One region of the Brucella tritici genome, then DNA from elsewhere that is predicted to be linked to it. Evidence: predicted binding sites of a transcription regulator. Region 1 holds the regulator's gene; each other region holds the start of a gene.

Region 1 (7,857 bases):
ACGAGACTGTCCGGCAGGTAATCGCGGTTCGCTACGCGAACCCACTCGATTTCGGCTGCGGTTCATGTAGCATAGGCAGCAATGTGCGCAAGGGCTTCGCGTTGCTTTCGCACGAATGTGCCGTCGTTCTTTCGGGGTATTCCGGCGGTTTGGACCAACTTTTGCGGTCAGGCGGGGGCATGACAGGCATCAGGGAAGCGAGCGATGCAAACGAACGGGCGCTTGTGAAAAGCATGCCCGACGGTTTGGTGCGCGCTCTGTTGCCAGAGGTCTGGCCTCGGGATGAAACCGGGCTTTCGGTAGATTCACCGCCGGTCAAGCCTTCTGCGCCGAGCCTGTATGAACGGTTCCTTTCTATACCGTCGGTCTCGGGCAGGCAGTTCAAGGCTGCGGTCGAAACTGAGGCGGGACGCGGCGTATACTTTCTTTTGCTGCCGGTTTTTGCCGGTATTGGCGCAATTATCTATTTCACGCTTTCATTCGAGCCTGCATGGACACCGCTTTTGTCCATGCTCGGGATCGCCGTAATAATGCGGATTTTGACGCGCAGGCAATTCGCTGCTGCGCAAGGCGTGACATTGATAATGGCTCTGCTGGCAGGGTTGTTGGTCGGCAAATGGGAGACGGAACGCCGTGCGACACCGATGCTGGGTTCCGATGTGGCGACACGCGTAACGGGCCGGGTTGTCGCGCTTGAATATCAGGATAATGGAAGCTGGCGGATAACGCTTGATGTGCTTCAGACAGAGCGTCCAAAACTCCGTTTTCCACCCAAGCGTATTCGGATCAATGCGAGGGACATACCTGCGTCAACTGCCATCGGCGGTGGACTGACAGGTTTTGTTCGATTGCGTACCCCTTCAGGTCCGGTTCGTCCCGGCAATTATGATTTTTCGTTCCACGCCTATTTCAATGGCATTGGTGCCAACGGGTTCTTTCTCGGAACACCCAAAGTGACGATGGTTTCTCCGCCAGATGAACTGACTGCGGAAATTTCCCAATGGATTGCCATGTTGCGTGTTCGGGTGTCTGAACGAATCGAGGAAGTGATAGGTGGGGAGGATGGCAGTGTCGCCTCAGCACTTGTCGCAGGCACGCGGGCGGGGATTAGCGAGCAGACGAACGAAGATCTGCGCAAGGCGGGGCTTGCACATATCTTGTCGATTTCCGGTTTGCATATGGCGCTTGCGGCCGGAGTCGTCATGCTGTCACTGAGGTCTCTCTTCGCGCTGTTTCCGGCGTTTAGTGTGCGGCATCCCGTGAAGAAATATGCGGCATTTCTCTCCCTGCTAAGCTGTACCTTCTATCTTGCCATGTCCGGTGCGGATGTTGCTGCACAACGAAGCTATGTGATGATTGCGGTCATGCTTGGGGCCTTGCTGGTGGACCGTGCGGCCATCAGCATGCGCAATCTGGCTATTGCAGCTCTCGCCATGATTGCCATTTCCCCGCATGAAATATTGGGACCAAGTTTTCAAATGTCATTCTCAGCCACGGCGGCATTGATTGCCGGTTACGCCGGGTGGAGCGAGTACAACAGAAACAGGCACATTGGCACAAAAAAGCGTGCCAAGGCTCCTCATGGCTTTGCTGGTAGAATTCTGAAACCAGTCACGGCAGCAGCAGGCACTTCTCTCATAGCGGGATTGGCCAGCGGAATTTTTGCCGCTTATCATTTTAACAATACTGCGCCGTTCGGTCTGGTGGGAAATGTTCTTGCCGAGCCTGTAATCGCTATTCTCGTTATGCCGTTTGCCGTTTTCAGTCTCGTTTTGATGCCAGTGCAGCTTGACTGGATGCCCTTGCAGGTCATGGGCTGGGGGATTTGGGCCGTCAGACACATTGCTGCCTTCGTTGCAACTTGGTCGCCCGATGGTAATCCTGGAGCGATGCCCGCGCCTACACTTCTCCTCTGGACTGTTGCGCTCGTTCTGCTCGTTGTGCTTTCCACCAGACTGAAAGCGCTGGCACTGCCTTTCATCATCTTGGGACTGGTGGTTTTTGTTCGTGAACCTTTTCCAGATATCGTGATCTCTGAAGACGCTAAACTGGTCGGGGTTCGATTGGCGGATGGGAGGTTCGCGGTTAATCGAAATCGACCGTCACAGTTTACGATCGACAATTGGAAAACCGCTTATCTGGTCGAGGAGTTTGTTTCGCCGCCTTCGGTTAAAAACGAGAAGCAGGCCAATTATAGCGGCTTCGAATGTGATGACGGATTGTGCACGATTACTTTGCGTGATAGTCGCACACTAGCCTATACGACAGATGTCGCTATGCAGGAGATAGCCTGTAATATCGGGGATGTGGTTATTCTCGCCGTTCCGGGTAAGGACATTACGTGCCGTCGCTCCGCAACGCTCAGTATCAGCAAACGCGATCTGGCGCTGAAGGGGACAGTCGAGATCAGGCTTGGCGAAGGACCAGATAAAAGCCGATCTATTATGACTGTATCGGGCGGGGCGAATGAAACTGCTAAGCCCGAACCGAGCCAGCTAATCTCCAACTTGCAGCCGGGCGACCGAGTGACATATGCAGTCGATGTGCCGAGCCGTCCTTGGCATTTGCATCGCATCCATTCGCGTGCGGCACGCGGCTTGGCCGAACGCGAGTACAAGCCCAAATCCCGACCAGCCAAGAATGCAGCGATCTGTTCATCAGATTCCGACGACGACGCAAATCGCTGCGAATGACTTTCGAGCGCTTCCAGCTAAAACGGAACTATGAATATGCCTGATTTTTCTGCTTTATGTATATCCCTGTGCAGAGCAGCTTCACACTTTTCGTGATGCGCTCTAGTGGTCTGATTCCGACATTTGCATCCCTCGGATATGAGCGCTGAGCAAATGTTGGAATCAAAAAGACCACTAGTGATTTTATGAATCTAGTGGGTTTTTCAAATTTGACGTTTGAAACGGGATTGATCTCGGAAGAGTATCAAACGTCAAATTCAATCCACTAGTAGCGGCGGATCAGGCCGACAAGCTTGCCTTGAACCCGGACTCGGTCGGGGCCAAAGATCCGTGTTTCATAGGCAGGGTTGGCTGCTTCGAGGGCAATAGATGCGCCCTTACGGCGGAAGCGCTTCAACGTGGCTTCTTCGTCATCGACGAGAGCGACTACGATTTCACCCGGATTCGCGGATTCGCCACGCTTGATGATGACCGTGTCTCCGTCGAAAATTCCCGCATCGATCATTGAGTCGCCTCTGACCTCAAGCGCGTAATGCTCGCCCGCGCCGATCATTTCGGGTGGAAGGCTGAGGGAATGAGTCTGGTTCTGAATCGCGGAGATAGGCACACCAGCAGCAATTCGCCCCATAACCGGTACGGATACAGTTCCAGTCGTGTCGTCATTCGTCGCCACAGGGGCAGGGCGCGACGGTGGCGGCGGCGAGGCTTTGCCCAGGCTGCCTTCGATAACGCTGGGAGCGAACTTCTTTTGTGAATTGAGCCCGGGGGCGATGGAATCCGGCAGACGCAACACCTCAAGTGCGCGTGCCCGGTTTGGCAAACGGCGAATGAAACCACGCTCTTCCAGAGCGGTAATCAGACGATGAATACCCGATTTTGAAGCCAGATCGAGCGCCTCCTTCATTTCGTCGAAAGATGGCGGAATGCCCGTTTCTTTCAGACGTTCATGAATGAACAGCAGAAGCTCGTGCTGTTTACGGGTTAACATGCGCGACACCCTCCCGGCCAAGAATCGAGAAAAACAAAACCAGAACGAACACTATATGTTCCAGTCTTGTTCTGCAATGGTTTTAAAACCATTAACGCTCAAGGTGAGATTGAACGGAATGTTTCAGGACGGGGCGATCACTGATACGACACTTTAGTGCCAGATCTGAATAAGATATATTTTAGCATGAGTTAGATCGATTTTCTCATGCTTTAGTGGGAGCCAAGATTCATACTCAATCTATAGCATGAGGACACGACAATCATCCCCGACTGCGGCCTCTGGAGCGTTCTCATTCCTGATGAGAAGTGCTTTCGAGCCGACGAGAGCGGAAAGCATAGACGAATCCTGGAGTGGAAACGGCTTTGCGATCAGCATTCCGTCCGGACCTGATTCGATGGTAGCTCGAATATAGTCGCGGCGATGATCGTTTGCAGACAGAGCAGTACCGAGCTTTGCTGGTCGAATATCCGCATCTAGGCTGGTTCCGGCAAGCTTGGCCACAAGAGGACGGAGAAAAATAAGGCTGCAGACGAGGCTCGAAACAGGATTACCCGGCAGGCCGATGACATGGACGATCTTGCCGTTCTTTTCGATGCGCCCATACATTAGGGGTTTTCCGGGTCGCATGGCGATCTTCCAGAAGTCGAGATTGACGCCCAGTTTCTGCAATGCTCCATGCACAAAATCCCGGTCGCCGACGGAAGCGCCGCCGATAGTCACCAGAATGTCGATGCCGCTTTGCAGGCCATCGGCTATTGCCTGTTCGATTTTGGCGGGATCATCTTGAATGATTCCCTTATCTTGTGGCGTTCCGCCAGCTCGCCTTACGATCTCGGCAATTCCAACACTGTTCGATGCAACAATCTGGTCTTTTCCGGGTGTTTGACCGGGAGGAACCAGCTCATCACCGGTCGCAATAATTGCCACTTTTGGTTTTTGGAATACGCCGATCTTCGCATTACCGCTGGCCGCTGCCAGCGACAGTGCAGCGGCGTCCAACTCACGCCCGCTCGGAATGACGATACCACCGGGCGAAAAATCGAGGCCCGCGCGGCGTATATGCCGTCCTGGCTCTATTCCTTCGTGAACGGTTAGCCGGTTACCCGAACGCTTAGTGTGCTCCTGAATGACAATTGTGTCCGTGCCTGTGGGCAGTGGCGCACCGGTAAAAATGCGAACTGCCTGTCCAATCCCTAATTCACCTTCGAAGCGATTACCCGCTGCCGATTCGCCGATGATATCGAACTCAACAGGATAAGAGATGTCGTTTGGTGCGATCAGGGCGTAACCGTCCATGGCCGACCCGTCGAAAGGCGGCTGCAGAAAATGTGCTAATACAGGTGTTGCAACTACACGCCCACCCGCATCTGACAAAGCGACTTGTTCTGTGCGGTGCGGCTCTGCGGATTTCAGGATGCGGGCCAGAGCTTCATCGACGGGGAGAAGGGACATGGCGTTTCCTCTCGAACTGAATTGTAGACCCGTCTAGATCATGGAATCCGTGCGAAACAATTGATCCAGCGCAAAGTTTAGCGGTTTATGCCTTCCAGTTACCTGACTTGCCGCCGCTCTTTTCGGTAACACGGATCCCGCCGATCTCCATATGCTTGTCGACGGCTTTGGCCATGTCGTAGATCGTAAGACACGTGACTGAAACAGCGGTGAGGGCTTCCATTTCCACGCCGGTACGTCCCTTGAGCTTGGCGAGTGCGCGGACGCGCAAACCGGGCAGTGCCTGATCCGGTTCAATCTCAACAGCTACTTTGGTCAGCATCAGCGGATGGCAGAGGGGAACCAGGTCGGAGGTCTTTTTGGCCGCCATGATGCCCGCCAGACGCGCCGTGCCGATGACATCGCCCTTCGCGGTATTGCCTTCCAGAATGAGCGCCAGCGTTTCCGGCTTCATTTTGACCGATCCTTCGGCCATGGCTTGACGTTCCGTCTCGTCCTTGGCCCCAACATCCACCATATTGGCAGCGCCGGTCTGGTCGATATGCGTAAGCTTGGACGTCATTGTTCAAGCCTTGCCGGTCAGAAGCTCGCGCGTCGCGGCTGCGACATCTGCCTTACGCATCAGGCTCTCGCCGATAAGGAATGTCCCGATTCCCGACTTCTCCAGACGCAGGCAATCTTCGTGTGTGAATATGCCGCTTTCACCAACCAGAATACGATCGGAAGGAGCCATCTTCGACAGGCGTTCGGAAACGGCCAGATCGACCTCGAATGTACGCAGATTGCGATTGTTAACGCCGAGCAGATGCGATGAAAGCTTCAATGCGCGTTCCATCTCGGCTTCGTCGTGCACCTCAATGAGTGCATCCATGCCGAGTTCGAATGCAGTATCTTCGAGCGCCTTCGCCAAATCATCATCGACGCTCGCCAGAATGATCAGAATGCAATCCGCACCCCAACTACGGGCTTCGTGTACCTGATAGGTATCGAACAGAAAATCCTTGCGTAGGGCAGGGAGACTGCAAGCGTTGCGAGCTGCCGTTAGAAATTCGGGTGCTCCTTGAAATGAAGGCGTGTCAGTCAAAACAGAGAGACATGCAGCACCACCGGCTTCATAGGCTTTTGCGAGTGTGGGCGGATCAAAATCAGGGCGGATCAGGCCTTTCGATGGACTTGCCTTCTTGATTTCGGCGATCAGCGCGAATTCACTGGTGGCTCGTTTCGCTTCCAATGCCTTGAGGAAACCACGCGGCGCTTCCTGGTCCTGCGCTCGTGCCTTCAAATCAGCGACTGTGCGCTCGGCCTTTGCAGCGGCGATTTCTTCGCGCTTGTAAGTCTCGATTTTGCGCAGAATGTCGGTGGACATGACTTAATCCTTTCAGTCAGGCGACCTTGTCGTTCGAAACGGCAATCACCTTCTGCAAAACAGCAAGTGCTGCACCACTGTCGATGGATTGCGCAGCGAGTGCAATGCCTTCTTTCAGATTTTCCGCTTTGCCAGAAATGACGAGCGCCGCGCCCGAATTGAGCAGAACGATATCTCGATAGGCGTTTTTCTCGCCTTCAAGCACACCCAGCAGAGCCTTGGCGTTTACCGAAGCCTCGCCGCCTTTCAGTTCTGCCGGATCGCAACGACGGAGTCCAACTTCTTCCGGTGTGATCTCAAAGGTGCGGATTTGACCGTTTTCGAGGGCAGCAACCTGTGTCGTGCCCGCGGTAGTCATTTCGTCGAGACCATCGCCATAGACAACCCAAGCTGCTTCGGAGCCCAGTTCCTTGAGCACTTCAGCCAGCGGCACGAGCCATTGTGGAGCGAATACCCCGACAAGCTGACGCTTGACACTGGCCGGGTTGGAAAGAGGGCCAAGCAGATTGAAGATGGTGCGTGTGCCGAGTTCAACGCGGGAAGGGCCTACATGGCGCATGGCAGAATGGTGCATCGGCGCAAACATGAAGCCAAGACCGGCTTCTGTAATGCTGCGACCAATGATGCTCGCGTCTGCCTCAATATTGATACCGAGCGCGGCTAGCGCATCGGCTGCGCCGGAGCGGGAGGAGAGGGCACGGTTGCCATGCTTGGCGACGGGAACACCCGCGCCAGCAACAACAAACGCCGAGCAGCTTGAGACGTTGTATGAACCTGATTGATCGCCACCGGTTCCAACAATATCGATTGCATTGTCGGGAGCGGAAACTCCCAACATACGCGAGCGCATGGAGGCAACGGCACCGGCGATTTCCGGCACGGTTTCACCGCGTACACGCAATGCCATCAGCAGTCCGCCGATTTGCGACGGTGTTGCCTGGCCCGACATCATGATGTCGAAGGCGGCCCTGGAATCCTCGAGCGAAAGCGGCTCTCCAGCAGCAGCTTTCGCAATATAAGGTTTTAGATCAGCCATTTTGAATGCCCACCATCCTTAAAACGCCAGAGCGTTGTTAATGACGGTCTGGTTTATCTTCACAGGGTACTGCTTCTGCAATTCGCCGACGAGCTGTTCGAGAACGTCATCCGAGAGTGATGTCGCCAGATACTTCTGCTGCTGTTCCGGAATAGCTTCCGGGCCTGCTCCAGCAGGTTCGGTTACTTCAACAACCTTGAACAGAATCTGGGCATCGTCCGAAGGTGCAGCAGCGCTACCGGTGAAACCATTCGCTCCCCGGAAAATCTGCGCCGCCGCCGCTGTTCCGATATCGGCATCGTTGGTGGTGCGAACAATA
Region 2 (7,857 bases), on a different contig from region 1:
TCGAACCAAGGCCCATCGAGTGAAACCGGATGAGCTGCGAATATAGGTTCTTTATCAAACGCCTTTATCCAAGAGACGAACTGCAAAATGACAGCTTCTGGTGGCTGCGCATTCTCCGTTGCTGCGGCCCATGCTTCGGGGTGCCTGCGCCAAAAATCCATGGTCGCCGCATCGTTTTCTGCCCCGTGAAGAGGTTCCAAGACCGCCTCGAACTCTCCGAGAACCTCTCCTGTATCGGCTACAGCTACAGAACCAAACGACAGCATTGAGTGTCGCCCTGGTACGGGGCCGTCAAACTCACAATCTGTTACGATGTAAATGAAAGGCATCGCTCGATCCTTTTGCGGTGGCAAGGACGCTATCGATACGTCTGAGCGTACTCGCTGTGCAATGTCGTGTCTGGTTCTGGCCGACAACAGACTTCAGACTCATATTACACTGCCGGATAGGCAATCACAGATCAAGAAGGCGGGACAACGTGGAGTCGGAACACCGGTTACTCTTAACAGGCGTTATACCCGCGAGCCCTTTTCTCTTCACGAGAATATGAGGCCGCAGCTTGTGAGGATGGTCAATAATAGGCGGGATGTATGAAGGGTTGGTTCTCCCAAATTCGCCTGTCAGGTGCGGGTAGGCTACAACGATGATATTCTATAAGGGCTTTCTAATGATCGGTTGCATGCCACCACTTATTCTCCTGATTTTAGGAGCTGGCGTCGGTGCATTAATCGGGGGGAGTTACGGCGCAATTTATGGCGGCCTTGTCGGTTTCGCGATTGGGCTCGTCGTGATGGTCGTCCTGATTTGGATTTTGGTGAAGGCTCGTAACCGATAAGCCTCAACGTTAGGACTACGGAAGCATCCGCTTGAGAACGTTATCCTTTTTGTAGAACTGGTGCCAGACCGCCGCAAGTGCGTGTAGGCCTGCTACGATCAGAATGGCATTCGCCAGAAAACCGTGAACTTCCTTGACAGAACCCGCAAGTTCTCGGTCAGGGGTTATGAATTGCGGAATCTTGAATAGTCCGAAGAATGACAACTCATTACCCCGTAATTCAGCAAGCCAGATACCGAGCACCGGAATCAACACTAGAAGAGCGTAAAGGAGGTGATGTGCAAACTTGGCAGCGGTCTTTTCTAAGTGTGTCATCGAACTTGGGAGTGGCGGCACAGTTGACGTGGCTCTGGCTAATAGCCGCCAGATCACAAAGGCGAGCAGCGATAATCCCAATGAGAAGTGTAACCACCACACGGTTACCCGTTCCGGTGAACCTCGTGAATAGAAGTCTTCGCCGAACGTAATGAGGTAAGCACACAAAACCAGGACAAAAACGGTCCAATGCAAAAACTTCTGAACGGGGGTGTATTCGGAGCGTGACATAGAATTTCTCCAACTTAGAATAATTCTATGTTTGCTTGAATTAAGGCAATCTTTTGTCTCGCAGTGAGCTGGGTGAAAGCCTGGAGAGATAAGCGCTTGGGCTTCCATGCCATGGCGATAACATCGCCGGACCTGATCGCGGGCACACACGCCACCAAGCATGTTTGTGACGCTATTGGGTTGCCTTCCGATGTTTGTGTTTTGTTCGCGAGAGGGGGCAAACAGAGTCGAGCATGTTGCTTTCCATGTCGTACGGATTTGCCGGACTTTTTTTATAACCCATTGTAATTTATGGGAATCAATTCGCAGCATGATGCGACAAGGCCAGCAGGGCTAATATTGACGCCAAGTCGCATAACTTATTGAATATATTATGAGAAAATTGGAGGCCTCGCCCGGAATCGAACCGGGGTGCAAGGATTTGCAGTCCTCTGCGTAACCACTCCGCCACGAGGCCTTCCGTAGGGCGGGTGCCAAATCAATTGGCAACGCCTTGGTCCGTTCCAATATTGATACAGACCGGTCTCGTCAAGCCGTTAGAGGCAAATGTAGGAAATTTCTACAAAGGTTTCTTCGTGCTTTGTAAATTCACTGCTGGTCGTCTCGATCTGGCGGCATCTGCGGGCGTGCCAGATTGCCTTTGGAGAAGGTATAGCCGGTTTCGACGGCGCTTAATCCGAATTTGTTTCGCAATTTGTCGATGGCATTTTCCGCGACAGCGCGCTTGGTAGCCTGAGTGTCTACGAGATCGGGTGGGTCGGCGCGATCACTTGAAGAAAGCTCGCTAACTCCAATTCCTAGCAAGCGAAATCGCGTTCCATCCAGTTCTTTTTCAAGCAGTTGCAATCCGTGGCGAAAGATTCTGTCTGCAAGCTGGGTCGGATCGGAAAGCTGACGGTTGCGGGTACGTGATTTGAAATCGTGGGTCTTCAGTTTCAAAACGACGGTGCGTCCGGCTATCTCACCCGCTTTTAGCCGCCGCGAGACTTTTTCGGCGAGTGCGCGAAGAACAGGAACGAGATCGTTTGCTTCCGACAGGTCGCTGTTGAAGGTTGTCTCCGCTGAAACACTTTTCATGTCCTGGTCCGGCTCTACCTTCCGGCTGTCCTGACCTCGGGAGAGACGGTAAAGGCGCTGACCCATGGTGCCGTAGGCTTTCATGAGTGCTCCTTCCTCCATCGTCTGTAGCTGGCCAATCGATCTAATTCCGTCACTTTCCAGTTTGGCGGCAAAAGCCTTGCCGACCCCCCAGATGGTGCTGACGGATCGGTTGCGCAGAAACGTCAGAGCTTCTGCTTTACCGATAACGGAAAACCCGCGCGGTTTTTCGATATCAGACGCAACCTTGGCCAAAAACTTGCAATAGGACAACCCGATCGAGGCGGAGATGCCTATTTCATCCTCTACGCGCTTGGCGAAATTTGCGAGAACGATTGCAGGTGGCGCCTTATGGAGTCGCTCCGTGCCGCTCAGATCCAGAAAAGCTTCATCGATGGATAGAGGCTCAACAAGTGGGGTCAGGTCACGCATCATCTGCCGCACCTCGCGACCCACGCGAACATATTTCTCCATGTTTGGTTTGATGACAACGGCGTCGGGACATGCTTCCAGCGCCTTGAACATGGGCATGGCAGATCGTACGCCATGAATTCGGGCGAGATAGCAGGCCGTCGACACGACGCCGCGCTTTCCGCCGCCGATGATGAGCGGTTTGTCCCGCAGTTCCGGATTGTCCCGCTTTTCAACCGATGCATAAAAAGCGTCGCAATCAATATGTGCCAGTGAGAGCTTATACAGCTCCTTATGACGGAGAAGGCGAGGACTCCCACATGCATGGCATCGCCTGCTTGTGTCCGATTTCTGCGGCGCAAGGCAATCGCGGCATACACCTTTTTCCGAACTGTTGAGGGCAGTGGTGTCAGCCATGAGGACGACCCGATTGATGAACATAAAAGGAACATCCTTTTATAGCATCGAAAGGCTGAAGTGCCATGGGGATATGTGCCCCTGGTTGGTCTTACACTTGACATTGCCGGGAATATCACCAAGTTTAGCACTATGAACAACCGTTTTGCATCCATACTTCATCGGGTTTATCCGATCACGGGATAGCTACCCTCGAGTTCTGCCTAGCGCAGGGGAACTCCGGGGGACGGTACGCCGCTTGTCCAAAAGCGGATTTCAAATAAGCGCTTTCACCAAAATCAATCTGAACGGCTTCGTGCAGAAACAGCACGGAGATTTATTACCTTTCAACAGCAGTGAGCACTCGCCATGAGCGGAAAGAATCGCAAGAAGCCCAATATCGTTGTCAGCGAAATCGACTATGAGCGTCTGATGGGGCTGGCCACCAATGTTTCGGAACGTCTCGAGGAGATCGCCGAAGAGTTGATGGTCGAACTTGATCGCGCGAAAGTCGTTCCTGCGAAGCGGTTGCCACAGAACGTGATTCACATGGGGTCTACCGTGGAGTTTCGTTCCAATGATGGGCAGGAGCGCCGGGTGACGCTGGTATATCCGGGCGAAGCGGATATTGCGCAGGGCAAGATTTCGATTCTGACACCTATCGGCACTGCGCTGATCGGCCTTGCGCCCGGCCAGTCAATTTCCTGGACGGCACGTGATGGCAAGCAGCACGAGTTGAACGTGTTGTCGGTGTCGGACCAAGCCGAGGTTTCTGCGGCAAATCCTGCTGCTGAATAATTACCAAGAAGCCCGGTTCAGCCGGGCTTTTAAATTGCAGATTGAGGTCTTCGCTAAAGGTGCTGGTTCAGGCCGCCGGGCAAATATGACAAGGCTTTCTCGATCGTTGCCGGATCGCGGTCGGCCTCTTCGCAGAAGCGCAGCAGCGTCGGCTCATGCGTCAGAAAAAACTGTAATACACCGGCCAGAAAGCCAGGTTCACGTGCTGCCTGTCGGATCGACGTAGCCTCAATGCCTGTCAGAGCGAGGAAGCGAGGCAGCAGGTCCTTGTCTTGCGCCAGCCATGCCAACGCTTCGATAGCGATCGCTTCCGCATCCGCTTGGCTCATCAGCGTTTTCATGTGGTTTCTCCGCTTTTTCTGTTGCTTCGTCGAATGTGTAACGGTCGCTCATTCGAGGAACAATGGAATTATTTGCCTTTCATCAATGAAATGAGGTTAAACTATCCGCAGTCTAAGAAGTGGGGACTTTCTGGCGGATAAGAAAATCGAGCAAATGCCGGGTTGCTGCAGGGAATAAGACCAAGGAATTTTCGATGCCGAAAAGCGTGATGATCGTCGAAGACAACGAACTCAATATGAAGTTGTTTCGCGATCTTATCGAAGCCAGCGGATATGAGACGATCCGGACGAGAAATGGGCTCGAGGCGCTCGATCTCGCGCGTGAACACCGGCCCGATCTGATTCTCATGGACATACAGCTTCCTGAAGTGTCTGGACTGGAAGTCACGAAATGGCTGAAGGACGATGACGAGTTGCGGCACATTCCGGTCATTGCGGTAACGGCATTTGCCATGAAGGGGGATGAGGAACGCATTCGGCAAGGTGGCTGCGAAGCCTATATTTCCAAGCCGATATCGGTGCCCCGCTTTATAGAAACAATCAAATCCTATCTGGGCGACGCTTAGCGGAAATTAGGGCGAGGGGCATCATGACTGCACGAATTCTCGTCGTTGACGATGTGGATTCCAATGTAAAGCTCCTCGAGGCAAGGCTCCTCTCGGAATATTATGAGGTTGTGACGGCTTTTAGCGGTCCTGAAGCCATCGAGCTTTGCCTGGGTGGGCAGATTGACGTTATCCTCCTCGACGTACTGATGCCTGAGATGGACGGTTTTGAAGTATGCCGTCGCTTGAAGGATGATCCCCGTACATCCAATATTCCCGTTGTCATGGTGACATCGCTTGACAGCGCGGAGGACAAGATTCGCGGCCTCGAAGCAGGTGCTGACGACTTTCTGTCGAAGCCGGTCAGCGATCTTCAGTTATTGTCACGTGTGAAGAGTCTGGCGCGGCTGAAGCTGGTCTCTGACGAGCTTTTCCAGCGGACGGGCACTATTGCCGATACAGAGGTGGAAACGCTGCTGGCAAGCAAAATGGGGGGGGATTATGCTGATAAGGACGAGGTGGCGCGCATTCTCGTTGTCGATGAAGATGAGCTGGCAGCTGCGCGACTTCGTCTCATTCTTGGGGAGACCTATCGTGTCGATGTGGCCAGCGACGCCAACACGGCTTTGATCCGGGCGATAGATACGGATTACGACAGTATCGTCGTTTCAGCCAATTTTACTTATTACGATCCGCTTCGTCTATGTTCGCAGTTGCGAACCATAGAGCGCACCAGGCTGGTGCCGATCATTCTCGTCGTACGGGAAGATGAGGGAGCGCTCGTGGTGCGCGCGCTGGAGCTTGGCGTAAACGACTATCTGATGCGCCCGCTTGAGAAGCTGGAGCTGTTTGCGCGCTTGCGAACCCAGATCAAACGGAAGTGCTACAACGACCTTTTGCGACAAAGCCTCAACCGCACCATCACCATGGCGGTTACGGATAGCCTCACAGGGCTGCATAACCGCCGTTATCTCGATACGCATATGCCTGTCCTGCTGACCCGCGCCATGGGGCGCGAGCGGCCATTGTCGATCATCATGCTCGACTTCGATCACTTCAAACGGATCAATGACCAATACGGGCATGATGCCGGTGATGATGTTCTTCGTGAATTTGCGATCCGCCTGCGCAAGAACATCCGTGGGATGGATCTCATGTGTCGCTACGGCGGAGAGGAATTTGTCGTGGTGCTGCCAGACAGCGATGTAGAGGCCGCGAAGGCTGTTGCCGAACGAATTCGGATTGCCGTGTCAGACATGCCATTCGCGGTCGCCAATGGCAAGCACAAGGTCAACCTGACCATCAGCATGGGGATTGCAGGGCTGAGACTGGTGGGGGATAGTGCCGACGCGCTTTTCTCCAGGACGGATGCTGCGCTTTATCAGGCGAAGAAAGCTGGCCGTAACCGTATCGTCTCCTCAGCAGCCTGAGGATTGAACGAAGCTTGGAAACAAAAAAAGCCGTCTCATGAGAGACGGCTTTTTATTTCAATCGTCTTGTCGATGACGACCCGAAACGAATTACTTGATCTTCGTTTCCTTGAACTCGACGTGCTTGCGCGCAATCGGGTCGTACTTGGTCTTTGTCATCTTTTCCGTCATCGTGCGGCTGTTCTTCTTCGTTACGTAGAAGAAGCCGGTGTCAGCGGTCGACAAAAGCTTGATCTTGATCGTCGTAGCCTTGGCCATATCGAATTACCTGCTCTGTATCTTTGCCGGAGCATGATCCCGAAAACCGGTTCCCAATCTTCGGGATCATGCTCAATGGATGGAAACCTCCAGCGATTCCGGTAATCTCATCCGGCAGCGGAAATTTGGCGCGACACTACGTATTGGCGGCGAAAAGTCAAGCCCGCTTCTTCCGCAAAAGCAGTCTTCCCGCCGCAAACAGTGCATATGCGGCAAAAAACACGCCGAGTGTCATCGGGAATCCCTTCGGTCCCAGCATGTCCATGCCGACGCCAACGGCCTGCGGTCCCGCAAGCATGCCGATGGCATAGCAGAACACAAAGGCAGCATTGGCGGATGCCAGTTCGCGCCCGGTCAATTCAGAACCGAGATGCGCGAGGCCGATTGTGTAGAGCCCGGCCACTACGCCGCCCCAAAGGAACAGGATCGCCGCCATGAGATACCAGTGCAGCATGAGATAGGGCAGGGCGATCATACCGATCAGGCCCGTTGTGGCGCAGAAAAGCAGAAGCTTGCGGCGATCCGAAATACGATCGCTGACGAGGCCTAGTGGAATTTGCATCAGCACATTGCCCAGACCTATCATTGTGAGCAGAAGTGCTGCGTCTGCTTCCGGATAACCGATACGCGCACCGAAGACTGGAAAGAGGGCAAAGCCACCGGTTTCCACAGCACCAAAGACGAAGACGGCCATGGTCGCGGTTGGAACGGCAAAGATGAAGGGCAGAAAGGGGACGTGTTCGCCCTCCTCGAAGTCGGGACTATCCCGCCACGCGAATGCAACCGGTATGAGGGCTATCATGATAATGACGAAGCCGACATAGAATGGCAGTCCGCCCGTACTGCCGATCTTCGAGAACAGCCACGGTCCGAATGCAAAACCTAGTGAAAGCGAGGTGGAATAGATACCGAGCACCAGCCCGCGCTTTTCAGGCGGCGCCGAGGCATTGATCCAGTATTCGGACAGAACGAAAAGCACGGTCAATGCAAAATGCAGGACGATGCGTAGCGCAAACCAAGCCCAGAGCGGTTGAAAGAAGTGGAAGCCGAGAAAGGCTCCGCTTCCGATGATAAGCATGAGGAAAATCGCCTTGACCACACCCAATCGTGCGGCGATGGGAGCGGCCAGCGGAGCGGCAACGATGGATGCCAATCCTGCGACGGCCGTATTGGCGCCGATCAGGCTCGCGGAATGACCA
Region 3 (7,857 bases), 160 kb from region 1:
CGAATGCGCTTGGATTTCGAAATCTTGCGGCGTTCCGCCGGGACGGCAACTTCCATCGCGCCTGACAGATATTTGCCGGTCAGCGAGTTCGCATTGGACATCACATCCTGCGGCGACCCTTGAGCGATGATCTTGCCGCCATGGACGCCAGCCGCCGGGCCGATATCGACCACATAATCTGCGGTCAGGATCGCGTCTTCGTCATGCTCGACCACGATGACCGTATTGCCGAGATCGCGCAGATGGCGCAGCGTGTCGAGAAGACGCGCATTGTCCCGCTGATGCAGGCCGATGGATGGTTCGTCCAGCACGTAGAGCACCCCGGTCAGGCCGGAGCCGATCTGCGAAGCAAGACGGATACGCTGGCTTTCACCGCCCGATAGCGTGCCGGAATTGCGTGCCAGCGTCAGATAGTCGAGGCCGACATCATTGAGGAACTGCAGCCGCTCGCGGATTTCCTTGAGGATGCGGGCGGCAATCTCGCGCTGCTTGTCGTTAAAGCTGCTGTCAATGTCGCGGAACCAGGCATCGGCCTTGCGGATCGACATTTCCGTGATCTCGCCAACATGCTTCATGCCAACCTTAACCGCCAGCGCTTCCGGCTTCAGACGGTAGCCGTTACAGGAGGGGCAGGGCGTCGAGGCCATGAAGCGCTCGATATCTTCACGCGACCAGGCGGAGTCGGTCTCCTTCCAGCGGCGCTCCAGATTGGGGATCACGCCTTCAAAAGGCTTCGTCGTCTGGTAGGAGCGCAGGCCGTCATCATACTGGAAGGTGATTTCCTTGCCCTTGGTGCCATAAAGAATAGCCTGCTGTGCTTCTTCCGAAAGATCGGCCCAGCGTGCGCCGATCTTGAAGCCATAGGCTTTGCCAAGCGCTTCCAGCGTCTGATTGTAGTAGGGCGACGAGGACCGCGCCCATGGAGCAATCGCGCCATCCTTCAACACCGCCGTTTCGTCGGGAACGATCAGGTTCGGATCGATGGCCTGTTGCGTGCCGAGACCATCGCAGGTCGGGCAGGCGCCGAATGGGTTGTTGAACGAGAACAGGCGCGGTTCGATTTCAGGAATTGTGAAACCGGAAACCGGGCAGGCAAACTTTTCCGAAAACAGAATGCGCTCGTGCGTTTCGTTGGCGGACTTGTTGGCAGCACCGCCTTCAGCCGTCTCTTCCGGCGGCAGAGGCTTGTCGGCAAACTCGGCAACGGCCAGACCTTCGGCAAGCTTGAGGCAGGTTTCAAGACTGTCGGCGAGGCGGGTCGACAGATCAGGACGCACCACGACACGGTCCACCACGACATCGATGTCGTGCTTGTACTTCTTGTCGAGCGCCGGAACGTCGGCGATTTCATAGAAGGTGCCGTCTACCTTGACGCGCTGAAAGCCCTTCTTCTGAAGTTCCGCCAGTTCCTTCTTGTACTCGCCCTTGCGGCCGCGAACGATGGGCGCGAGGATATAAAGGCGCGTGCCTTCTTCCAGCGCCATGACGCGATCAACCATCTGGCTGACCGTCTGGCTTTCGATGGGAAGGCCGGTCGCCGGCGAATAAGGCACGCCCACGCGCGCAAAGAGTAGGCGCATATAGTCGTAAATTTCGGTGACGGTGCCGACCGTCGAGCGCGGATTGCGGCTCGTCGTCTTTTGTTCGATAGAGATTGCGGGCGACAGGCCGTCGATCTGATCGACATCCGGCTTCTGCATCATTTCGAGGAACTGGCGCGCATAGGCCGAAAGGCTTTCGACATAGCGGCGCTGACCTTCCGCATAGATCGTGTCGAAGGCAAGCGAGGATTTGCCCGAGCCGGAAAGCCCCGTCATTACGATCAGCTTGTCGCGAGGCAGATCGAGATCGACATTTTTCAGATTGTGTTCGCGCGCGCCACGTATGGAAATGAATTTCTGATCGCTCATTCCGCGTCCTGCCTGCTCATGATGCCATGGATAAACTGGCGCCGAATGATGAAACACGTCGCGCCGGTGTCTAATATGGGGTGAAACCCTCCAATAAGAAGGGGGCTCCGGTCATTCATCGGTGCACTCTTATCATTAGAACAAATATCGAACAACCAGCCTTCTGATAGGCGATACGAAATGTGAACGCAAGAGCGTTGACTGTCACTCCTGACAGGAGCAGACTAACCTTACTCGCTGATAGCGGAGAGGTGCCGCGGTGGGATGACACGGCATCGGCAAGAGGTCCGCAGGAGGCGGGGAGACCCTGTAGGGAGGTAAAGGAGCATGAGTCCACCTGACTACGTTGCCTAGCTTTCACAGAGATGAAAGCACAATCCGTTTCGGTCGCGGCAGCATCTTTTCGCAAGGAATGATGCCTCGTTGATCGAAAGTGTGATTGCCGACAATTTGAATTTGCGCGGAATGCAAATGGCCGTGCGCCTTTGTGATCCGAAAAGACCTGCCGACGAATTAATGTCGACACATGAGCATTGCTCAACCCCCTAAGCCCTGCGCGCCAAAGATACAGTGAGCGGCAGGGCTTTTCCTTGGAAGCTGATCCGGTTTGCGAAGCGCAAACAGCCATTGCTTCATGAAGGTGACCGGCAAAGCTGTTTTGAAATTATGGCAGATGCAGTTCTGACCCGATCTGGCCCTGAAATAAGGAAAACTGCATTTTCAGCACAGGAAATGGTGCAAAAAACCACTGGAATTTGTGGCGAGCGCAAGGCTTTTTCATGTCGGAAGGTTGCATTTTGAACAAAACAAGAACATAAACTCTGTGGACATTAACAAATTCGCCGACCCGGATTGAGCACGTTTTGAGCCAGTCCTGTAAGGTGAACACATGAGTTTCTGGTGATGGCGCATCGTTGCGCCTGATCTTTCATTTGGAACGTGCCTCTTGTCCGTGCGAAGCTGTGCGGAAAGAGTGTGCATGCAAGACCCGGAGTAATTTTTCGATGGCTGGTAGCGTCAACAAAGTCATTCTGGTCGGCAATCTTGGTGCCGATCCGGAAATTCGTCGTCTGAATTCGGGCGATGTGGTTGCCAATCTGCGCATTGCAACGTCGGAAAGCTGGCGCGACCGCCAGAGCGGCGAACGCAAGGACCGCACCGAATGGCACAGCGTTGTCATTTTCAATGAAAACCTTGCCAAGGTCGCCGAGCAATATCTGAAGAAGGGCGCCAAGGTTTATATCGAAGGCGCACTCCAGACCCGCAAGTGGCAGGATCAGAACGGCAATGACCGTTACTCGACGGAAGTCGTGCTGCAGAAGTTCCGTGGCGAACTGCAGATGCTCGATAGCCGTGGCGAAGGCGGCGGCGAAGGCCGTTCGTTCGGCGGTGGCGGCGGAAATCGCAACCAGATGTCCGACTATTCCGGTGGCGGCGGTGACTTCGGCTCGTCCGGCCCGTCTTCGGGTGGCGGCAGCGGCGGCGGTTTCTCGCGCGATCTGGACGACGAAATCCCGTTCTGAGAACGGATATAATCCAGTTTATAAGTAAAGTATGATAAGGCGCTGTTTTACAGCGCCTTTTCTGTTGGCTTCATAGTTTCAAAATCGATGGGCTTGCAGTGTCGCGTTGCGATCTCAAGCCCCTCAAAGCGACTTTTCGCCTGATATAATCTGCTCGCCATCTTCTTTGGTGAATGATGTGACCGGGTTTTCCAGAATATCCAGAACCAGTTCGGATGGGCGGCAAAGCTTCGTGCCGCGAGGCGTCTCGACAATGGGCCGGTTGATCAGGATCGGATGAGCCATCATGAAGTCGATCAGCTCGTCATCGGTCCATTTGGGATCGGACAGGCCGAGGTCGGCATAGGGTGTGCCTTTCTCACGCAGCAGCTCGCGCGGCGTCACGCTCATTGCCGCCAACAGGCCGACCAGACGGTCCCGCGTGGGCGGATTCTGCACATATTCGACTATGACGGGCTCTTCACCACTGGCGCGGATCATTGCCAGCGTATTGCGCGAGGTGCCGCATTTCGGATTGTGAAAAATAGTGACGGTCATCAGGAGTTTCCTGTCTGTGTTGAAAGCACCATGCGTGGTTGGCACCAGCATGGGTCAGTTCATATCATTCATCTGCGGGTCGCCGGGATAAGTGTCGATAGAAAACTCCATATTATCGGCTGAAAACCTTGTCAGCGAATACTGGATGGGCACACCGTCAGTGTTCACATTGATTGCCTTGGCCGTCAGCACAATGGCGCCGGGCGAAAGCTTCAAATGTTTCAGATCATCCGAATCCGCATGGCGGGCGGATATGATTGTCGATTTACGGAAGTAGTCGGCAACCCCTGCTTTTCGGAAAGCCACGGTTATTGAACCGCTTGCCGCATAATCCTCGGCGATTTCCGGAAATTGTTCGGCACTGATCCAGAGTGTTGCGCGCGAGAGGGGGCGTCCGTCGGCACTATGCAAGGTTTCCAGCCGCATGACTGGGGAACCGGGTTCGATCTCAAGAGCCTCGGCGATATCCGGAGAGGCGGGCGTAGTGCCGGAAGCAAGCAATGCGCCCTGCATGTCCCGCACCTGTGAAGCCAGCGACTGCGAGATACGGGTACGGCGTCCAATCTGGTAGGTCAGGCGCTTTGCATTGGCAACAAAGGTGCCGCGACCTTGCTCGGCACGCAGCACGCCCTCCTGCGTCAGCGCGGCAATGGCACTGCGCACCGTATGGCGATTGACTCCAAACCTGTAGGCAAGTTCCATCTCGGCAGGCATGCGCGCACCGGACTGAAGCTTCCCCGCCATGATATCGCCGCGTATCTCGTCGGCAATCTGCCGCCAGATCGCCACACCGCTGTTTCTCTCAATTCTTCTGGTCTTTGTCATCAACTGTCATCGTCCTGTCATTGGCAGGGTGTATTCATTCTGGTATTGTATAGTTGTCTATATAACTAGACAAATCCGAAGAGTAAGTCAACAAGATCTCAAAGGGCAGGGAAGCTCATGTACGGTACGGAGCAGAGTGCGAAGGGAGGCGGAGCCGGTTCCGCCACTGAAAGCAGAAAGGCGCCAGATCCAGTTCAAGCCGCAAGGCAGGCGAGCATGGCGATTCTTGCGCGTGCAAGTGGCGAAGAACTGCAAGCCTTCTGGCAAGCATGGTCGGACAAGCCTGAATTCGAGGTTCTGCGCGGACCGGAAACCGGTCTTGTAATGCTGCGTGGCCGCATTGGCGGCGGCGGCGCGCCCTTCAATGTCGGCGAGGCAACGGTGACGCGCGCTACGGTGCGGCTCTCCGACGGCTCGGTCGGTCACTCTTATGCACTTGGTCGCGATCAGGAAAAGGCACGCCTTGCCGCTCTTTTCGATGCGCTGTGGCTGGATGAAGGCCAACGCAATGCGGTGGAGACGCAGGTGCTGAATGTCTTGCGCAAGCGGCTCGCCGACGCCGACGCCACGCTGCGCAGCGAAGCTGCCGCCACCAAGGTTGATTTCTTCACAATGGTCCGGGGAGACAATTAATGCTTCCTTCTTCTGTAAACAGCACTTCCTCCGCGTTCGAGGGCGGCTTTGCCGATCCGGTGACGGATGCGCAGTCGGCATTCCATGCCGTCATGCATGCCATGGCCAATCCCGGCCGCATCTATCCTCTGGCTCGCGCAGCCACCCCACCGCAGCCGCTGACGCCTGAACTGGGCGTGATTGCAGCAACTCTGCTCGATCACGACGCGACGGTCTGGTGCGATGCCGCGATAGCTGCCGATGAAAGTGCAACCGCCTGGCTTACTTTTCACACCGGTGCGCCGCGTGTCGATAATACAGATGCCGCACAATTCGCTCTGGTCAGCAATGTTTCCCTGCTGCCGTCTCTGGCAGAGTTTTCACAGGGCGACGCCGAGTTTCCTGATCGTTCGACAACCGTTGTCCTTGCTGTTGTGTCGCTGACAAGCGGGCAGGGTTTTGTGCTCAAAGGCCCCGGTATCGATGGTGAACGTGCGCTTCACGTTGAAGGTCTGCCGCAGGACTTCATCAATCAATGGCGCGAGAACGGTGCGCAATATCCGCTGGGCGTTGATCTTGTTCTGGTCTGCGACGGTGCTGTTGCAGCGCTTCCCCGCACAACGCGCGTAAGCAATCTGGAGGGCTGAAAATGTATGTTGCCGTAAAGGGTGGTGAAACAGCCATCCGCAATGCCCACCGTCTTCTCGATGATCGCCGTCGCGGCGACCGCTCGGTCCCGGCATTGCGTCTCGATCAGATTGTCGAGCAGCTTGCGCTGGCGGTCGATCGCGTCATGGCCGAAGGTTCGCTCTATGATCGCGAACTGGCCGCACTTGCCGTCCGTCAGTCCCGTGGCGATCTGATCGAAGCAATCTTTCTGGTGCGCGCCTACCGTACCACCTTGCCGCGCTTTGGCTATTCCCGCCCGATGGAAACAGCCCAGATGCTGATCGAGCGTCGCATTTCGGCGACCTATAAGGATTTGCCCGGTGGCCAGCTTCTGGGGCCGACTTTCGATTATACGCATCGGCTTCTTGATCCGGATCTGGCAGGCGACGTGGCCGTGCCGGAACCGGAAATGCGTGAAGCTGAAATCCAGGAAACTCCACGTGTAACCGATATTCTCGGTGTCAACGGGATGATCGAGGATGACGGTTCTCTGCCGGAAGGTCACGAACCGGGCGACCTGACCCGCGAACCCTGGACATTTCCGATGGAACGCGACCTGCGCCTTCAGGCACTGGCGCGTGGCGACGAAGGCTTCCTGCTGGCGCTCGGTTACTCCACGCAGCGCGGCTATGGCAACACGCATCCCTTCGTCGGTGAAATCCGCATTGGCGAAGTAGATGTCGAGTTCGACGTGCCGGAACTTGGCTTTGCCGTTTCGCTCGGTCGCGTACAACTGACCGAATGCCAGATGGTCAACCAGTTCAAGGGCTCGGCCAAGCAGCCACCGCAATTCACACGCGGCTATGGGCTGGTGTTCGGCCAGAGTGAGCGCAAGGCCATGTCCATGTCGCTCTGCGACCGTGCGCTGCGTGTTCGCGAGTTCGATACGGATGTGACCGCTCCCGCACAGGACGAGGAATTCGTCATCTCCCATTCCGACAATGTGCAGTCCACCGGTTTCGTTGAGCATCTGAAACTGCCGCATTACGTGGATTTCCAGGCAGAACTCGATCTCATCCGCCGTATGCGTGCGGAATATGACCAAGCGCACAACCAGATGAAAGAGGCCGCAGAATGAGCGATCTGGCCAACTACAACTTCGCCTATCTGGACGAGCAGACCAAGCGAATGATCCGCCGCGCCATCCTGAAGGCCATTGCCGTTCCCGGCTATCAGGTGCCTTTCGCCAGCCGTGAAATGCCGATGCCCTATGGCTGGGGAACTGGCGGCGTGCAGGTAACCGCCTCGATCATCGGGCCGGACGATGTGCTGAAGGTCATCGATCAGGGTGCCGACGATACGACCAATGCCGTCTCCATCCGCGCTTTCTTCCAGAAGACAGCCGATGTTGCCGTGACGACCCATACGGGCGAGGCGACCATCATCCAGACCCGTCACCGCATTCCGGAATATCCGCTGACCGAAGGGCAGGTGATCGTCTATCAGGTGCCGATCCCCGAGCCGTTGCGTTTTCTGGAGCCCCGTGAAACCGAAACCCGCAAGATGCACGCGCTGGCCGAATATGGCCTCATGCATGTGAAGCTCTACGAAGACATCGCGCGTCACGGCCATATCGCCAAGACCTACGATTATCCGGTGATGATCGAAGGGCGCTATGTGATGGCGCCTTCGCCGACGCCGAAATTCGACAATCCGAAAATGCATATGTCTCCGGCATTGCAATTGTTCGGCGCCGGTCGCGAAAAGCGCATCTATGCCGTCCCGCCTTATACGCAGGTGGTGAGCCTCGATTTCGAGGATCATCCGTTCGAAGTGCAGAA
Region 4 (7,857 bases), on a different contig from region 1:
TCATCGACATATTCTTCGTCCACCTGAACACGCAGAAGCGTGCGCTTCCTTGGGTCCATGGTCGTCTCTTTGAGCTGTTCGGCGCGCATTTCGCCAAGGCCTTTGAAACGACCGATTTCGACTTTGCCACGCCCGGTGAACACGGTCCGTAGAAGCTCGTCCTTATGCGCTTCATCCCGCGCATAAGCGACCTTTCCGCCTTGGCTCAGGCGGAAAAGCGGAGGAACTGCCAGATAGAGATGGCCGTTGCGGATCAGGTCGGGCATTTCCTGATAGAAGAATGTAATGAGCAGCGATGCGATATGTGCGCCATCGACGTCGGCATCGGTCATGACGATGACGCGATCATAGCGCAGATCGTCTTCCCGATAATTCTTGCGCGTACCGCAGCCGAGAGCTTGCACCAGATCACTTATCTGCTGGTTTGCCGTCAGCTTCTCGCGTCCGGCGCTGGCAACGTTCAAAATCTTGCCGCGCAATGGCAGGATAGCCTGATTGGCGCGGTTACGCGCCTGTTTGGCTGAACCACCTGCCGAGTCACCCTCGACGATGAACAGTTCTGCACCGGCAGCGGCATTCTGCGTGCAATCGGCAAGTTTGCCGGGCAGGCGCAGCTTGCGCGTCGCACTTTTTCGGACGGTTTCCTTTTCCTGACGGCGGCGCAAGCGTTCGTCGGCGCGGTCGATCACCCAGTCCAGAAGGCGAGAGGCTTCCTGCGGGGAGGCGGCAAGCCAATGATCGAACGGGTCACGGATTGCATTCTCCACGATGCGTTGTGCTTCGACGGTGGCAAGTTTGTCCTTGGTTTGACCGACAAACTCCGGCTCGCGAATGAAAACCGACAGCATCCCCGCTGCCGATACCATCACGTCATCGGTCGTTATGATCGAAGCGCGCTTGTTGTTGGTCAGTTCCGCATAGGCTTTCAGCCCCCGCGTCAGGGCAATACGCAAACCTGCTTCATGCGTGCCGCCATCGCCGGTCGGGATAGTGTTACAATAGGAATGGACGAAACCATCCCCACCAAACCACGAAACTGCCCACTCGACAGCGCCGTGGCCACCCTGCTTTTCGGTCTTGCCTGCGAAAACCTCACGCGTGACCTGATGTTCCTTACCGAGCGATGCCTCAAGGTAATCCTTCAAGCCGCCGGGGAAGTGAAACACGGCCTTCTCGGGTGTTTCCTTCTTTGGGTCGAGCAGGGCAGGATCGCAGTTCCAGCGGATTTCAACACCGCCGAACAAATAGGCCTTCGACCGTGCCATGCGATAAAGACGGTGTGGATCGAACTGTGCCGTCTTGCCAAAAATATCAGGGTCCGGATGGAAGCGCACGCGAGTGCCACGACGATTGTGCACTTCACCGAGCTCTTCCAGCCCGCCTTGCGGGATACCGCGCGAGAATCGCTGGCGATAAAGACGGCGATTGCGTGCGACTTCCACTTCCAGCACGTCAGAAAGGGCATTCACCACCGAAACACCGACGCCGTGCAAGCCGCCTGATGTTTCATAAGCCTTACCGTCGAACTTGCCGCCCGCATGCAGTTTGGTCATGATGACTTCGAGCGTGGACTTTCCGGGAACCTGCGGATGTTCATCCACCGGAATGCCGCGTCCATTGTCCGAAACCGTTACAAACCCGTCGGCATCGAAGCTCACTTCGATGAAATTGGCATGCCCTGCGACAGCTTCGTCCATCGAGTTGTCGATGACTTCGGCGAAGAGATGATGCAACGCCTTTTCGTCTGTGCCGCCGATATACATGCCGGGACGCAGGCGAACCGGCTCCAGGCCTTCCAGAACGCGGATAGATGATGCGTTGTAGTCGTCGCCTGCCGATGAAGCAGGTGGCGCCTTGGTCGTCACCGGCTTTGGAACAGAGAGCGAAGGCGCTGCCACTGGCTGCGCAACAGGCTGTGGTGCTACAGGTTTTTCCCCCTGACGTCCCTGTTCTTGTTCCCGTTCTCGGGCCCGGGCATTGTTGACCACTCTCGAGAAGAGATCGTTGCTATCGTCCATCTGTTCCGAAAAGCTCTCTATCTGAATTTCAGGAGGTCTGCGTCGAGCTCGCTCGCCATCGACCGGAAAATACTGTTCGCGAATCACCTAAATCATGCCATGTGCGCTCGCGAAAGGCGAACAAAGTTCGCTTTACGTTCCATTTTCGCACGGCTTTTTCAAAGGGTTTTGTTCAGAACCGAAATGATTTGCACCAGAAAGAAGGCGAAAGTCAAACAAGTGGGATATTTCCGATCAAATTGGATGGAAACGCTACCACAGTTCGCATAGAGCGATAGCGGGGAATATTCAGAATACCGAGAGTTTGAAATGCAAAACAGCGCGACAAGTGGCATGGAAGCGCACGTAAAGGGCATGGCGATCATGGTGCTCTCGGTGCTTTTGCTACCGTTGATGGACGCCATCGGCAAATGGCTCGCCATGGTGGACAACATGCCTCCGGCCACTGTCACATTCATGCGCTTTTTCATTCAGTGCTGGCTGATGTTCTTTATTCTCCTCATTGTCGGTGGTTTCGCTGCACTGCGAACACAATATCTGGCGGGAAATCTCATCCGCGGCGCATTGATGGGGTTCGGTGGGCTCTGCTTCTTCACGGCGGTCAAATATATGCCGCTGGCCGATGCGATGGCCGTCTTCTTCGCCGAACCGCTTATTCTGACGCTCTTTTCGGCAATTTTCCTCAAGGAAAAGGTGGGCTGGAGAAGGTTCAGCGCAGTCGGCATCGGTCTTATCGGCACGATGATCGTGATCCAGCCGAGTTTTGAGATCTTTGGTGCTGTTTCGCTTCTACCGCTGGCGACAGCCGTAACCTTCGCAATCTACCTGATCCTGAATCGCAAATACGGTGCCAAGGAAAGCCCGCTTGTCATGCAGTTCTATGCGGGTGTTGGTGGCTGGATGTTTGCCGGGGTCGCCATGATTTTCGGAACTGCTGCGGGGCTCGGTGACTTGAGTTTTGGTCTGCCGCACGGCATTCAGCCTTGGCTTCTTCTGCTGCTTCTGGGAACGATCGGAACCGTCAGCCATTTGATGGTCGTGCAGGCGTTCAAGCTGGCCCCGGCATCAGTGCTGGCCCCGTTCCAGTATCTGGAAATTGTCAATGCTGTTCTGGTTGGCTTGATCGTGTTCGGTGATTTCCCGACGCCATCGAAATGGTGCGGGATCGCGATTATCGTCGGGTCCGGGTTCTATGTTTTCATGCGCGAGCGCCGCGTGAAAGCCGACGCTGTCGCTTGAGACCGAGCTAGAGCGGTTCTAGTTAAAACGGAATCGTGGGACCGCTCTATCTCTTTATTTTACGCATTCCCCAACGCAAAACCGCTTCGCACTTTTGCTGGAAATGCCTATTTCAACTGACGGGGTCCGAAGACCGTCTCGAAGGCTTTTCCCAAAGCGACGTCCATGTCGCCCATTGTTACCGGCAATCCGAGGTCTACAAGGCTGGTAACGCCATGTTCGGAAATTCCGCAAGGAACGATTCCCGCATAGTGGCCGAGATCTGGTTCGACATTGATGGCGATGCCATGAAAGCTTACCCAACGACGGAGGCGGATGCCAATAGCCGCGATCTTGTCTTCGCACATGCCGCCATTGGCAAGGCGTGGCTTTTCCGGCCGTGTAACCCATACGCCGACACGATCCTCACGACGTTCGCCTTTGACGTTAAACTCGGCAAGGCTCTCGATGATCCATTGCTCAAGAGCTGTTACAAAAGCGCGCACGTCCTCACGGCGGCGCTTCAGGTCGAGCATTACATAGGCCACGCGCTGGCCTGGCCCGTGATAGGTATATTCCCCGCCGCGTCCCGTGTTGAAGACAGGGAGACTGTTCGGGGTCAGGAGATCGTCTGCATTGGCGCTCGTCCCCGCTGTGTAAAGCGAGGGATGCTCGACCAGCCACACGAGTTCATTGGCGGTGCCTTCCCGAATGGCCTGGACGCGCGCTTCCATGAAAGCGAGAGCCTCTTCATAATCCGTCAGCCCTTCGGCAACGACCCAATCGACGGGAGCCGCATCTGCAATGACAGGCAGGAAATAGGCTTCCAGCGCATCGCGCTCACGCGACTTTTGTGAAGCTGTCTGGAAAACGGGGGAAGCGGAATTATTCGTCATGATGGCAGCATATGGCGGTTTTGCAGTGTAACCGCCAGATGTCAAAATGCCTCTCCGATCAATGAATCGCGAGCGGCACTTCCTTTTCACAGCGATTGCGCCCTGCCTGTTTGGCCCGATAAAGAGCACGGTCTGCGGCGTTGACGAGATGGCTATAGTCCGGATGACCGTTGAATGCAGCCACGCCGATGGACAGCGTGACCGTCTGACGTGCGCCATCCGGAAGGTTCAATGGCTGATGCGCAATCTGTTTGCGCAGTTCTTCGCCAATTGCAAAAGCCTTGTTCTCGTCGGCCTCTACGAGGGCGACGAGAAATTCTTCGCCACCATAGCGGAACACGAAGTCGCTCGGGCGGCAAAGCGACAGGATCGCTTCAGCCACCTGTTGGAGAACGGCATCGCCACTGCTATGCCCGTATGTATCGTTGATGTTCTTGAAGTGATCGATGTCGATCATCAGAACACTCAGATTCATAGCCTTCTGCGAGGCCATGCGTACCTCGCGGGTCAGGATCGAAGGCATGAAACGGCGATTGAGCGCGCGCGTCAGTGGATCGCGTCCTGTTTCCATGGCCGCCGCCGTCTGAAACAGCTCGGACAGCAGGAATTTCACTTCACCGATCTTGGTTTGAAACAGTGCGAGCGAAGCGGGGAGTTCAGCCGGGTTATCTTTGCGAGCGTTGCTGATAGCAGCCAGCAGCACTTCATCAATATGGTCTACGTTCCGGCGGATGTTCTCCAACGTGCCGGAGTTGGAAAACATCAGATCGGCCTTGTGCTGCAACCACAGCCCGAAGTCTGAGCTTGCGAGCGGGTGAAGCGGACTGTCGGAATTGCCATAAAGGTTGAAGAGAAGCGACTGGCTCCATTCCATAAGCGCTGCACGCTGCGATTCGCGCTCCAGCGGAAAATCATGGCTTAGCGTGAAAGCCCGATAGGCTTCGTCGGTCTGGGCGCTTTCGCGCGCATCTTTCACAAAAGCCTGGCTCATGATTTCAATCGCGATGTCGATGGCATTACTGACATGCACGATCAGGCGCGCCAAAGCCTCGCGTGATACAACCTCCAGCTCCAACTGACGAACGATTTCGTTTTTGAGCAGGCGCGCGCCCTGCATGACGACGTGGATCGGCACGTCGATACGGGCGTGAACTTCGCCAACCTTGCGCTGTTCGCGAATGAAAGCGTCAACATCGTCAGCGGTTCTCTGGAACATTTTCAGCAACCAGTCGCTTAGCGAATTATGCAGGCGTTCCTGCACCATTTTCTGGGACAGAAAAATCGCCGCGTCGCGGTTGCTCATAAGGCGGTCGTAAAACACGCCGACAAACTGTTCGCGGTGACGGGCGATCAGATCACGGAGAATGATAGAATGTTCTTCAGGCAAGCTGCGAACCAGCTCAACCCATTCGGTCTGGGTTGCGCCCAGTCCGGTTTTCGACCCCCATGCAGTGTCGAGTTCAGAGGTCGAATAATCCATGTTCATGCTCCTTGCGATAGCCGCAAGGCTCCGCCCGCGACCGGTGCGGAACCGGTGCCGGATTGGCTTCGCGGATCGGAGATTCTGCGGTTTGCCCTTGCTAGGAAGGGACTATGTGCGAATTCAATTGGCTTCTAATACCCCGACTTTCTTAAAAATTCTCTCTGCAAAGCGTCTAGTCACTCATTGGGGTAATTAGGGGCGCTTTTTGTAAAATTGCGGTCGAGATTGATAGAGCGTCGTAAGATTAAGTGACTTTACGAAATGGCTGATTGGCCTACCTATCTGCGGGCAAGATTCCAATTCTGGCCAACTCTGGAAAGGAACCCGGAATGAGATTGACGTTACTTTCTGCGGCGCTCGCGCTTTTCGCAGTGACCGCTTCTGCTGAAGCGGGTATGCCCGTTGCTCCAGCAGTACCGGCTGTTGCCGTTGATGGCGTTGGCTCTGTCATTCAGGTCGATTATCGCTGCCGTCGCGGTATGGTCCGTACACCAAGCGGCCGCTGCGTTACTGATCGCCGTTGGCGGGATGATCGTCGCGGGTGGGACCGCCATTCACCACGCTACGAACGTGATCGCCGCTGGCGCCATGATCGCGACCATCGTCGCGATCGCGTTTATATCGAGCCGCGTCGTCGCGGCCCGCATAACTAAAAAGAAAGAGAGCAGCGATTTCGCTGCTCTTTTTTATACCGGCTCGGTTCGTGTGCCGGAAAGACTATCAAGTTGCGGAAATACATCCGACGTCATAGGGGCCAATACGTCAATCACCAGTCCGTCTGGCGCAAAGTTGATATCGCATTTGGCCCTGAGTTCGGCTGTGAGAACGGAATAGAGCAGTCTCTGGCCGAAGCCACGGCGGGTAGGGCGTTCGACCGCAGGTCCTCCGTCTTCAATCCAGCGCATATGGAGTTTCCGCTCGCCCTGCCTTTCGACGACATCCCAGCTGAATTGGACTGTGCCGTTTTCGTTGGAAAGCGCACCGTATTTTACGGCATTCGTTGCGAGCTCGTACAAGCCAAGCGAAAGCGAAACCGTTACTCGGTCACTTACAACGAGTTCGGGGCCACGGGTTCGGATTCGATGGCCGAACGTACTGTTGAAGGGGGCGAGGGCTGTTTCACAGATCTGGCTGATCGTTGTGCCTGTCCAGTCCTCCCGGAGCAGCATATCATGCGCCTGACTGAGCGCACGCAGCCGCTCGCTGAACAGCTCGTTGGCGGTTTGTGGATCAGTGGCATTGCGCAAGGTCTGGTTGGCGATCGATTGCACCATCGCCATCGAGTTCTTGAAGCGATGGGAAATTTCGCGGGTTACGAGTGCCTTGTCCGCTTCGGCTTTTTTGCGTTCGGTGACGTCGATGACGATGCCCAGAAGCATAGGCGATTTGCCCGGCAACGCTTTTGCACGGGTTTCAACCCAGCGCACCTGACCCAGACGGTTGGTGATGCGATATTCCACCCGGAAAGACTTGCCGGTCGTGAAAGACTCCTGTGACCGCTGGATTAGCGTTATCCGGTCTTCGAGCACCACCATGTCTATGATCTTGTCATAGTTGACTGGCTCGTCCGGTGTCAGTCCAAAAATGCGCCTATATTCCGCTGAACAGCTGATTTCACCGGTATGGTAATCCCGCGTCCAGAAGCCCACATTCGCTACTTCAACGATATATTGCAGCTGGTCGTTGCTACGCTGCTTTTCGATTGAAAGCGTTTCGCGTTCTTTTTCGAGTTCGACGAGTTTTCCGAGTTCCAGGGTCACATCAAGCTGTGAAGAAACGAAGTGATGAAGCTCACCTGCCTCGGTTTTGACCGGGGAGATATGAAGCCGGTTCCAGAATGGTTCGCCTGACTTCTTATAGTTCAGAATATCAATATCGATTGACTGCTCCGATTCCAGCGCCGCGTGGATAGTCTCGATATGCTTCGGATCAGTGCCGGGGCCCTGAAGGAAGCGGCAATTCTTTCCGATGATTTCATCGGCATCATAGCCGGTCAGGTTCTGGAAAGCCTTGTTTGCAAAGACGATAGGATTGTCCGGCAGGCGGGGATTTGTGATGAGCATTGGCATGGGCGTCAGTTCGACTGCCGCCGTGAAAGGATTCGCCTCCTGGGAGAACGATGCTCCCAACACTTTTACGGACGGCTGTACTCTTGTCGCCAATGCAAACCCCACTCGCTTTAAACGCTTACAAGCTGCCCTACCTCACGCAAGTTATCCGATTGTCGCTTAATTTGCTAACA

What was found. Region 1 encodes LexA, which represses DNA repair genes until DNA is damaged. Its sites were predicted from a motif close to TGTTCNNNNTGTGTTCNG; they were not measured.
Positions count from the first base shown of each region.
Region 2: F9K94_RS15735 (DNA polymerase IV) is a predicted target of LexA. The motif match lies at 3,324-3,341, and genes of this name have one in related genera.
Region 3: ssb (single-stranded DNA-binding protein) is a predicted target of LexA. The motif match lies at 2,708-2,725, and genes of this name have one in related genera.
Region 4: parE (DNA topoisomerase IV subunit B) is a predicted target of LexA. The motif match lies at 2,143-2,160, and genes of this name have one in related genera.

Region 1 covers NZ_WBVY01000001.1:618,819-626,675, reverse strand. The annotation lists gene F9K94_RS03085 (ComEC/Rec2 family competence protein) at 180-2,693, shown strand; gene lexA (transcriptional repressor LexA) at 2,959-3,681, opposite strand; gene F9K94_RS03075 (molybdopterin molybdotransferase MoeA) at 3,922-5,136, opposite strand; gene moaC (cyclic pyranopterin monophosphate synthase MoaC) at 5,222-5,698, opposite strand; gene trpC (indole-3-glycerol phosphate synthase TrpC) at 5,702-6,502, opposite strand; gene trpD (anthranilate phosphoribosyltransferase) at 6,519-7,538, opposite strand; gene F9K94_RS03055 (peptidyl-prolyl cis-trans isomerase) at 7,557-7,857, opposite strand, start outside.
Region 2 covers NZ_WBVY01000004.1:248,868-256,724, reverse strand. The annotation lists gene F9K94_RS15750 (3'-5' exonuclease family protein) at 1-329, opposite strand, end outside; gene F9K94_RS15745 (cytochrome b) at 851-1,381, opposite strand; tRNA gene F9K94_RS15740 (tRNA-Cys) at 1,765-1,838, opposite strand; gene F9K94_RS15735 (DNA polymerase IV) at 1,970-3,307, opposite strand; gene rnk (nucleoside diphosphate kinase regulator) at 3,656-4,084, shown strand; gene F9K94_RS15725 (DUF3572 domain-containing protein) at 4,138-4,425, opposite strand; gene F9K94_RS15720 (response regulator) at 4,620-4,991, shown strand; gene F9K94_RS15715 (PleD family two-component system response regulator) at 5,015-6,400, shown strand; gene rpmG (50S ribosomal protein L33) at 6,491-6,658, opposite strand; gene F9K94_RS15705 (MFS transporter) at 6,816-7,857, opposite strand, start outside.
Region 3 covers NZ_WBVY01000001.1:455,240-463,096, forward strand. The annotation lists gene uvrA (excinuclease ABC subunit UvrA) at 1-1,910, opposite strand, end outside; gene ssb (single-stranded DNA-binding protein) at 2,915-3,433, shown strand; gene arsC (arsenate reductase (glutaredoxin)) at 3,557-3,970, opposite strand; gene phnF (phosphonate metabolism transcriptional regulator PhnF) at 4,025-4,798, opposite strand; gene phnG (phosphonate C-P lyase system protein PhnG) at 4,913-5,428, shown strand; gene phnH (phosphonate C-P lyase system protein PhnH) at 5,428-6,054, shown strand; gene F9K94_RS02325 (carbon-phosphorus lyase complex subunit PhnI) at 6,057-7,154, shown strand; gene F9K94_RS02330 (alpha-D-ribose 1-methylphosphonate 5-phosphate C-P-lyase PhnJ) at 7,151-7,857, shown strand, end outside.
Region 4 covers NZ_WBVY01000004.1:223,516-231,372, reverse strand. The annotation lists gene parE (DNA topoisomerase IV subunit B) at 1-2,018, opposite strand, end outside; gene F9K94_RS15610 (DMT family transporter) at 2,328-3,257, shown strand; gene lipB (lipoyl(octanoyl) transferase LipB) at 3,365-4,132, opposite strand; gene F9K94_RS15600 (GGDEF domain-containing protein) at 4,191-5,612, opposite strand; gene F9K94_RS15595 (hypothetical protein) at 5,945-6,268, shown strand; gene F9K94_RS15590 (HWE histidine kinase domain-containing protein) at 6,302-7,744, opposite strand.